3 regions of the Enterobacter sp. SA187 genome follow, and region 1 is predicted to be linked to each of the others. Evidence: predicted binding sites of a transcription regulator. Region 1 holds the regulator's gene; each other region holds the start of a gene.
What was found. The regulator PurR, encoded in region 1, represses purine synthesis genes. The targets are predictions, from matches to a motif close to CANGCAAACGTTTGCNTG.

Region 1 (3,156 bases):
AAGGGTGAACATCGCCCCGGCGCCCAGCACGGTGGTCAGCAGCGCCGATAAAACCTGCGGGCGCATCAGCACCGCCAGCTCCTGGCGCACATTCGGACGCACGCCCGCGCTGCCCTTCGGCAGGGAGAAGAACAGGCTTAACATCGACACCACGCCAAGACCTGCGGTGGCGAGGAAGGACATCCGCCAGCCGATGGTTTCCCCAAGCCAGGTGGCCGCTGGAACGCCGCCGATATTGGCGATGGTCAGTCCCATAAACATGGTCGCCACGGCGCTGGCCTGTTTATGTTTCGGTACCACGCTTGCGGCCACCACTGAACCCAGGCCAAAGAAGGCGCCGTGGTTAAGACTGGTGATAATGCGCGATAACAGCAGCGTGGTGTAATCCGGCGCAATGGCCGACAGTACATTACCGAGGGTGAAAATCGCCATCAGGAAGATCAGCGCGTTACGACGGGCGCGATGCGACAGCAGCAGCGTCATCAGGGGGGCGCCCACCATCACGCCGATCGCATAGGCGCTGATCAGCATGCCGGCGGCAGGGATCGAGACGTCAACGCCACGGGCGATTACCGGCAGCAATCCCATGGGTGAAAATTCAGTTGTACCTATCCCAAAAGCCCCGATTGCCAGTGACAGCAGGGGAAAATTTATCTTCATTATTACATGACTCCAGTAATGCGATGGCGTACAGAGCGCCCCGCGGTGAAGTCAAAAGCATGACATTAATCACAAAAAAACAGAAGTTAATGAAGTGACAAAAGATTATTGCAAATTTGATAACAATCGGCGGGAATGAAAAAGAGAGGGAGAGCGCTCTCCCTGCTCTGGATCAATTAAAAGCGGCAGTCATTGCGCCAGCAACGATCAGGCTGAGCACGATTACGGTAGTAAACAGCGAATACTTCAGATTGCTATCCATCATTTTTTCTCCTTTGTTAACCCCCACAAAAAGTGAGATTGCTCATTTTTGCACAGTTAAACGCAAAAATCTTCTCTGTTTTAGATTGATAACCATTTTTAGACTTCCCCTTTTCATCAAGATCAGCCAGAATTCCACGCTAAATTTATTCGTGTACCGGCCACTGACCCCTCCTGACGTCCTGTGTTGTTTTCCCGGCGTATCGCAACCTGAAAATGTTGTGCGAAGGGTTTTTTAAGGCAAACGTTTACCTGTAGAAGTATCAGGAGTTTAAGATATGGTCTGGAGTGAGATCTAATGGCAACAATTAAAGATGTAGCGAAACGCGCAAACGTTTCCACTACAACCGTATCACATGTTATTAACAAAACCCGTTTTGTTGCGGAAGAAACGCGCAACGCGGTGTGGGCAGCCATCAAAGAGCTGCATTATTCCCCAAGCGCGGTGGCGCGCAGTCTGAAGGTTAACCATACCAAGTCGATTGGCTTGCTGGCGACCAGCAGCGAAGCGCCCTACTTCGCCGAAATCATTGAAGCTGTTGAGAAAAACTGCTTCCAGAAGGGCTATACCCTGATCCTCGGCAACGCCTGGAACAACCTGGAAAAGCAGCGCGCTTATCTGTCGATGATGGCGCAAAAGCGCGTCGACGGCCTGATGGTGATGTGTTCTGAATACCCGGACCCGCTGTTGCGCATGCTTGAAGAGTACCGTCATATCCCGATGGTGGTGATGGACTGGGGCGAAGCGAAAGCGGACTTTACCGATTCGGTGATCGATAACGCTTTTGAAGGCGGCTATATGGCGGGCCGTTATCTGATCGAACGTGGCCACCGTGAAATCGGCGTCATTCCGGGCCCGCTTGAGCGTAACACCGGCGCGGGCCGTCTGGCGGGCTTTATGAAAGCGATGGAAGAAGCGCTGATTAAGGTGCCGGAAAACTGGATCGTGCAGGGCGACTTTGAGCCGGAATCCGGCTACCGCGCCATGCAGCAGATCCTCTCCCAGCCGCATCGTCCGACCGCAGTCTTCTGCGGCGGCGACGTGATGGCGATGGGCGCGCTCTGCGGGGCTGATGAAATGGGTCTGCGCGTGCCGCAGGACGTGTCGCTGATTGGTTATGACAACGTGCGCAACGCGCGTTTCTTCACTCCGGCGCTGACCACCATTCACCAGCCGAAAGATTCGCTGGGCGAAACGGCCTTCAATATGCTGATGGACAGGATCGTCAGCAAGCGTGAAGAGTCGCAGTCCATTGAGGTGCACCCGCGTCTCATCGAACGCCGCTCGGTCGCCGACGGCCCGTTCCGCGACTACCGCCGTTAAGCCTGCCGGGAGCCAGTCACTCTGGCTCCCGCAACCACTCTTTATTCAGCGTCTCGCTGTCTCCTAAATAATCGAGCAGCCAGCTTAAGGCGGGCGAATTGTCCTTTTGCTGCCACGTCAGGCAACAGGCGGCGTCCGGGAAGGGGTTTTCAAGCGGCAGCGCCACCCACTCTCCGCGATCAAGCCAGGGCCTGGCAAAATGCGCCGGTACCATGCCGATACACAATCCCGCCGACAGACAGGCCGCCGAGGATTCCCAGTCGGGCGCGACGATGCGCCGCTGGTTATCCAGCAGCCAGGTGATACGCTTCGGCAGCGAGCGGGAGGTGTCTTCGCGCACCAGCGACGGCCAGTTGCGCAAGGTGTCATCGCTCAGCGGCCCGTCCATCGCCGCCAGCGGGTGTTCACGGGATACCACGCACTTCCAGCTCAATTTCCCCATATCCCGGAAGGCGTAGCGCCCGCCCACCGGCACCGCCTGGGTCGCCCCAATCGCCAGTTCCACGCGGCCATCCGCCAGCGCGTCCCACACGCCGTTGAATACTTCCTGAAAGACGATCAGCTCCACATCCTGAAAGTGGCGGTAGAAATCGACGATCATTTGCCTGCTACGTTCGGGCTTAACGATATTGTCCACCGCGATGGATAACTGCCCCCGCCAGCCGTTGGCGATCTGCTGACACTGCTGACGGGTGATCTGCATTTTTTTGATAACAGATCGCCCTTCCTTTAAAAACCAGCGCCCGGCCGGGGTAAGCACCACGTCACGGTGACGGCGCTCAAACAGCGGCACCGCCAGCCACTCTTCCAGTTGCCGCACCGTATAGCTAACCGCCGATGGGACCCGGTGGAGTTCCTGCGCCGCGGCGCTGAAGCTGCCGGTTCGTGCCACCGCATCAACCACTTCCAGT
Region 2 (3,156 bases), 1.2 Mb from region 1:
CGAGAATAATTCATGCTGGTCTCCTTACTGGGCGAAAGCCGAAAAATAAGAAACACCAGCAGTATAGTTCCGGGCGGGAAGAGTTTCCCTTATCAGGCCTCAGGTTTACGCTTGCGGGTTTTCTTCACCGGCGTTACTTCTGTGACCTGGCTTGCCACCCAGCCATCTTCCAGACGGGTGGTCAGCGTATCGCCCGCTTTCACCTGCTTGGTTTTTTTCAGCACGCTGCCGTCAGCGGCGCTGGTCACGCTGTACCCGCGCGCCAGGGTGGCGAGAGGACTGACGGCTTCCAGATGGGTGATGGCGCCGCCAAAACGTTCGCGGGTACTGCTCAGGCGATCGCGCATGCTTTGTGCCAGACGGTACTCCAGCTGCTGTACGCGGGACTGGGCGCGATGGATGCGCGGTTGAGGGTTGTGCTGGTTCAGTCGCTGGGTGATGCGTTGCTGGCGCTGGGTAGTGCGCTTAAGCTGATTCTCCAGGGCGGTGGCCATACGCTGACGCAGGCGCTCCAGCACCGTTTGCTGACGCGCCAGCCGCAGCTGCGGATGCTGCTGTTGCAGACGATGATAAAGCTGTGTGAAACGACGATTGCGCGTCGCCAGATAATAATCCATCGCCATTTCCAGCCGCTGCTGGCCGATCTGCAACTGGCGCAACAATTCCTGCTGATTACGGCTGACCATTTCGGCGGCGGCGGAAGGCGTGGGGGCGCGCAGATCGGCGACGAAATCGGCGATGGTCACGTCCGTTTCATGCCCCACGGCGCTGACCACCGGAATGGCGCTGGCAAAGATCGCCCGCGCGACCCGCTCGTCGTTAAAACTCCACAGATCTTCCAGCGAGCCGCCGCCGCGTCCGATGATTAACACGTCGCACTCCTGACGGCGGTTAGCCTGTTCAATGGCGCGGACAATCTGCCCCGGCGCATCCTCGCCCTGAACCGCCGTCGGGTAGATGACCACCGGCAGAGAGGGATCGCGGCGCTTAAGCACATGCAGAATATCGTGCAGGGCGGCACCGGTTTTCGAGGTGACGACGCCCACGCAATGCGCAGGGGAGGGGAGCGGCTGCTTGAACTGGCTGTCGAACAGCCCTTCCGCCTGTAACCGCGCTTTTAACTGCTCGTATTTTTGTTGCAGCAGGCCTTCACCCGCCGGCTGCATGCTTTCAACGATGATCTGGTAATCGCCGCGCGGCTCATAGAGGGTAACGCTGGCGCGCACCAGCACCTGCTGACCATGCTGCGGGCGAAAGGTGACGCGGCGGTTACTGTTGCGGAACATGGCGCAGCGCACCTGGGCGGTGTCGTCTTTGAGGGTGAAATACCAGTGCCCTGATGCGGGCTGCGTGAAGTTGGAAATCTCACCGCTGATCCATACCTGGCCCAGCTCTTTTTCAAGCAGCATGCGCACCGTCTGATTCAGGCGGCTGACGGTATAAATTGCAGGGGATTGAGTCATTGACATGTGAGCTGGATCAAATTCTAAATCAGCAGGTTATTCAGTCGATAGTAACCCGATGAGAGGCGAACGCAACTATTTTTCTGAAAAAAGTGTGGATGCAACCGATTACGCTCTGTATAATGCCACGGCAATATTTAACCACCCGGTCAGAGATATTGCCCATGCTACGTATCGCTAAAGAAGCCCTGACGTTTGACGACGTCCTCCTTGTTCCCGCTCATTCCACCGTTCTGCCGAATACCGCCGATCTCAGCACCCAGCTGACGAAATCCATTCGCCTGAATATTCCTATGCTCTCCGCAGCCATGGACACCGTGACGGAAGCGCGTCTGGCGATTGCTCTGGCACAGGAAGGCGGCATCGGCTTTATCCACAAAAACATGTCCATTGAGCGTCAGGCTGAAGAAGTCCGCCGCGTCAAAAAACATGAATCCGGTGTTGTTACCGATCCACAGACCGTACTGCCAACCACCACGCTGCGCGAAGTGAAAGAACTGACCGAACGTAACGGTTTCGCAGGCTACCCGGTTGTCACCGCTGACAACGAGCTGGTCGGTATTATTACCGGTCGTGACGTGCGTTTTGTTACCGATTTAAGCCAGCCGGTCAGCGTCTATATGACGCCGAAAGAGCGCCTGGTTACCGTGCGTGAAGGCGAAGCGCGCGACGCCGTGTTTGCCAAAATGCACGAAAAACGCGTGGAAAAAGCGCTGGTGGTTGACGCGAATTTCCATCTGCTCGGCATGATCACCGTTAAAGACTTCCAGAAAGCCGAACGTAAACCGCAGGCCTGTAAAGACGAGCATGGCCGTCTGCGCGTTGGCGCGGCCGTAGGCGCAGGCGCGGGCAACGAAGAGCGCGTGGACGCGCTGGTCGCCGCCGGTGTTGACGTCCTGCTGATCGACTCCTCTCACGGTCACTCTGAAGGTGTGCTGCAACGCATTCGTGAAACCCGTGCCAAATACCCGGATCTGCAAATCATCGGCGGTAACGTCGCCACCGGCGCAGGCGCACGTGCGCTGGCCGAGGCTGGCGTGAGCGCGGTAAAAGTGGGTATCGGTCCTGGCTCCATCTGTACCACCCGTATCGTGACCGGCGTGGGCGTACCGCAGATCACCGCCGTGTCTGACGCGGTGGAAGCGCTGGAAGGCACCGGTATTCCGGTTATCGCTGACGGCGGCATCCGTTTCTCCGGCGACATCGCCAAAGCCATCGCCGCTGGCGCAAGCGCGGTAATGGTCGGCTCTATGCTGGCAGGTACCGAAGAATCCCCGGGCGAAATCGAACTGTTCCAGGGACGTTCCTACAAATCCTATCGCGGCATGGGTTCGCTGGGCGCGATGTCCAAAGGTTCTTCTGACCGTTACTTCCAGACCGATAACGCCGCTGACAAACTGGTGCCGGAAGGTATCGAAGGCCGCGTGGCCTATAAAGGCTATCTGAAAGAGATCATTCACCAGCAGATGGGCGGCCTGCGCTCCTGTATGGGGCTGACCGGCTGTGCTACCATCGACGAGCTGCGTACCAAAGCCGAATTCGTACGCATCAGCGGTGCAGGCATTCAGGAAAGTCACGTTCACGATGTGACCATTACCAAAGAGTCGCCGAACTACCGTATGGGCTCCTGATCGTTTCCACGCCCGGCTTAATGCCGGGCGATTTTGTTTTACTTGCCTCGGAATTAGCGTCA
Region 3 (3,156 bases), 780 kb from region 1:
ATTGCGGGGCTGTGTTGCCGGGTGGCGGCTGCGCCTTACCCGGCCTACGGGGGGGACTTTGTAGGCCCGACAAGCCTGCGCCGCCGGGCGATAGCGCTACGCTAATTTCGACTGCGCCCAGGCGATACCGCTGGCGTATTCCGGCGGCAGTAGCGGGAGCAGGGCTTCGAGGGTGGCGCTCAGGCGATCGGTGTCGGCATCATTGAGATTCAGATGTCCGACCTTACGGCCCGGGCGCACCTCTTTGTCGTACCAGTGCAGATGCACCAGCGGCAGCTTCAGCCAGTCATAATTGAGATCGCTGCCGATCAGGTTGATCATCACCGACGGGCTGTTAATCACCGGTTGCGGCATCGCCAGCCCGGTAATGGCGCGCAGATGCAGTTCAAACTGGCTGATGGACGCGCCGTTCTGCGTCCAGTGCCCGCTATTGTGCACGCGCGGGGCCAGCTCATTGATCAGCAGTCCGCCAGGGGTGACAAAGCACTCCATCGCCATCACGCCGACGTAATTGAGTTCATTCATTACCGCGCTGAGCATGGTTTCCGCCTGCGTCTGCTGGGCGGCGTTCGCCTGCGGAAAGGCCACGCTGGTGCGTAAAATACCGTCCTGATGCAGGTTGTGTGTCAGGGGATAAAATACCGTGCTGCCGTCATGCCCGCGCGCGCCGACCAGCGATACTTCGCCGGAAAAATTAATGCCCTGCTCAACAATGCATTCACCGTAGCAGTCGTCCGGCAGCTGATCGGTATCGTCCGCACGCAGACGCCACTGGCCGCGTCCGTCGTAACCACCGACGCGACGTTTGACGATCGCCAGCTCGCCCAGGCGGTCAAACACGCCAGACCACTCATCGCGGCTGGCCAGCAACTGCCAGGGGGCGGTGGCGAGGCCGAGGGTATCGAACAGCTGCTTTTGCGTCAGACGGTCAGCGATGATCGGGAACACGTCGCGGTTGACGAACGCCGGGTGACGGGCCAGCTCGCGGGTGAGGGCGGTTTCCGGCCAGCGCTCGATTTCAGCGGTGATCACGCTTTGCGCGAAAGGCACCGCTTCCGGCTCCGCATCCAGTCCCACCGGCCATACCGCAATCCCCAGCGGCTCACCGGCCTGGCGCAGCATCCGGCCCAGCTGACCGTTACCTAAAATACAGACCTGTTTCATGCTTCGCTCCGCGGATCCGGGTTATCCAGCACTTCATCCGTCTGGCTTTGTCGCCACTCGACCAGGAGCTGATGCAGCTCGCGATCCTGAGTAGCGAGGATCTGTGCCGCCAGCAGCGCGGCGTTGGCGGCACCGGCTTTACCAATCGCCAGCGTGCCCACCGGAATACCGCGCGGCATCTGCACGATGGAGTAAAGACTGTCGACACCGCTTAACGCGGCGCTTTGCACGGGCACACCCAGCACCGGCACCAGCGTTTTCGCCGCAATCATGCCCGGCAGATGTGCAGCCCCCCCTGCGCCGGCAATGATCACCTGATAACCGTTCTGCTCTGCGCTTTCGGCGAAGCTGAACAGTTTGTCGGGGGTGCGATGGGCGGAGACCACTTCAACATGGTAAGAAACGTGCAGAAGATCGAGGATTTCAGTGGCGAACTGCATGGTTGCCCAGTCGCTTTTGGACCCCATCACGATGGCGATACGCGCCGGATTATTGCGGGAAGACATGCGCCTTAAAACTCCTGTGGGTGTGCTTCAGACTGCTTTTAAGGCCACAGAGAATAGCATGGATAATTAGCAAGGAAAACGGTTGCGTAACGCGGTAAAGGTCAAATACAGGCGTTTTCTCAGAAGGGAAACGCGATCAGTTCAATCTTGTCAGCGGTTACTTTCACCATTGAGCCTTCACTGTGCCAGGCACCCAGTACATAACGACAGGCGGGTTTACCGTTGGCGGTCAGCGCGTGAATATCCGGGCGATGGGTATGACCGTGGATCAGATGCTGCACCTGATGCTTTTCCATCACCTTCACCACCGCCTGTGGGTTAACGTCCATAATCGCCTGAGATTTGGTGCGGTTGGCGGATTTGCTGCCGGCGCGCATTTTCGCGGCGATGCGCATGCGGATAAACAGCGGCAGGGCGAGGAACAGCTTTTGCAGCCAGGCCTGGTGAACTTTGGCGCGAAACGCCTGATAGCCCGCGTCATCGGTACACAGGGTATCGCCATGCAGGATCAGCAGCCGTTTACCGTACAGTTCAAGGACTTTTTCTTCCGGCAGCAGCCTCATGCCGCTTTCCCGGGCAAAACGCTGGCCGAGCAGAAAATCGCGGTTGCCGTGAATGAAATACACCGGGACGCCGGACTCCGCCAGCGCTTTCAGCGCGGCGGCGATCTGCCGGTGCAGGGGATTGGGATCGTCGTCGCCGATCCAGGCTTCAAACAGATCGCCCAGAATGTACAACGCGTCCGCTTCCCTGGCTGTACCGGCCAGAAAACGCAGAAAACCGGCGGTGATCGCCGGTTCTTCTGTTTGCAGATGGAGATCTGCAATAAAGAGTGTCGCCACCGATTACTCGCTGACGGTCACGCTTTTAATGATTACGTCTTCTTTCGGAACGTCCTGGTGCATACCGCTGCGGCCAGTAGAAACGGCTTTGATTTTATCAACCACGTCCATGCCTTCCGCCACTTCGGCGAATACGCAGTAACCCCAGCCCTGCAGGCTTTCGCCGCTGAAGTTCAGGAAGTCGTTATCAACCACGTTAATGAAGAACTGCGCAGTCGCAGAGTGCGGCGCCTGAGTACGGGCCATGGCCAGCGTGCCACGGGTGTTTTTCAGACCGTTGTTGGCTTCGTTTTTAATCGCCTCTTTGGTCTCTTTCTGCTTCATACCCGGTTCAAAACCGCCGCCCTGGATCATAAAGCCATTGATCACACGGTGGAAAATGGTGTTGTCGTAAAAACCTTCGCGGCAGTAGTCGAGGAAGTTTTTAACGGTTTCAGGTGCTTTATCATCAAAGGTTTTGATTACGATATCGCCGTGATTAGTGTGGAAAGTAACCATTGTTGCATCCTGTTCTGTTTGGTAAGTCGCGTAGACCCGGCAATGGGTCAGAGATAATCGCCTTTTATAGCATAACCCTGAGGTTCGATCACCTTGCAAAGGGTGCTGCTTCGCTGCCGAAATATGGTTATGATAAGAAAGATATT

Region 2: guaB (IMP dehydrogenase) is a predicted target of PurR. The motif match lies at 1,532-1,549, and genes of this name have one in related genera.
Region 3: purE (5-(carboxyamino)imidazole ribonucleotide mutase) is a predicted target of PurR. The motif match lies at 1,742-1,759, and genes of this name have one in related genera.

The regions. Positions count from the first base shown of each region.
Region 1 is NZ_CP019113.1:3,083,924-3,087,079, reverse strand. Features, by position in the region: gene BMF08_RS14760 (MFS transporter) at 1-660, opposite strand, end outside; gene cydH (cytochrome bd-I oxidase subunit CydH) at 833-925, opposite strand; gene purR (HTH-type transcriptional repressor PurR) at 1,220-2,245, shown strand; gene punR (DNA-binding transcriptional activator PunR) at 2,262-3,156, opposite strand, start outside.
Region 2 is NZ_CP019113.1:4,261,473-4,264,628, reverse strand. Features, by position in the region: gene BMF08_RS20365 (M4 family metallopeptidase) at 1-14, opposite strand, end outside; gene xseA (exodeoxyribonuclease VII large subunit) at 93-1,469, opposite strand; gene guaB (IMP dehydrogenase) at 1,628-3,094, shown strand.
Region 3 is NZ_CP019113.1:2,300,621-2,303,776, forward strand. Features, by position in the region: gene purK (5-(carboxyamino)imidazole ribonucleotide synthase) at 97-1,164, opposite strand; gene purE (5-(carboxyamino)imidazole ribonucleotide mutase) at 1,161-1,670, opposite strand; gene lpxH (UDP-2,3-diacylglucosamine diphosphatase) at 1,790-2,512, opposite strand; gene ppiB (peptidylprolyl isomerase B) at 2,516-3,010, opposite strand.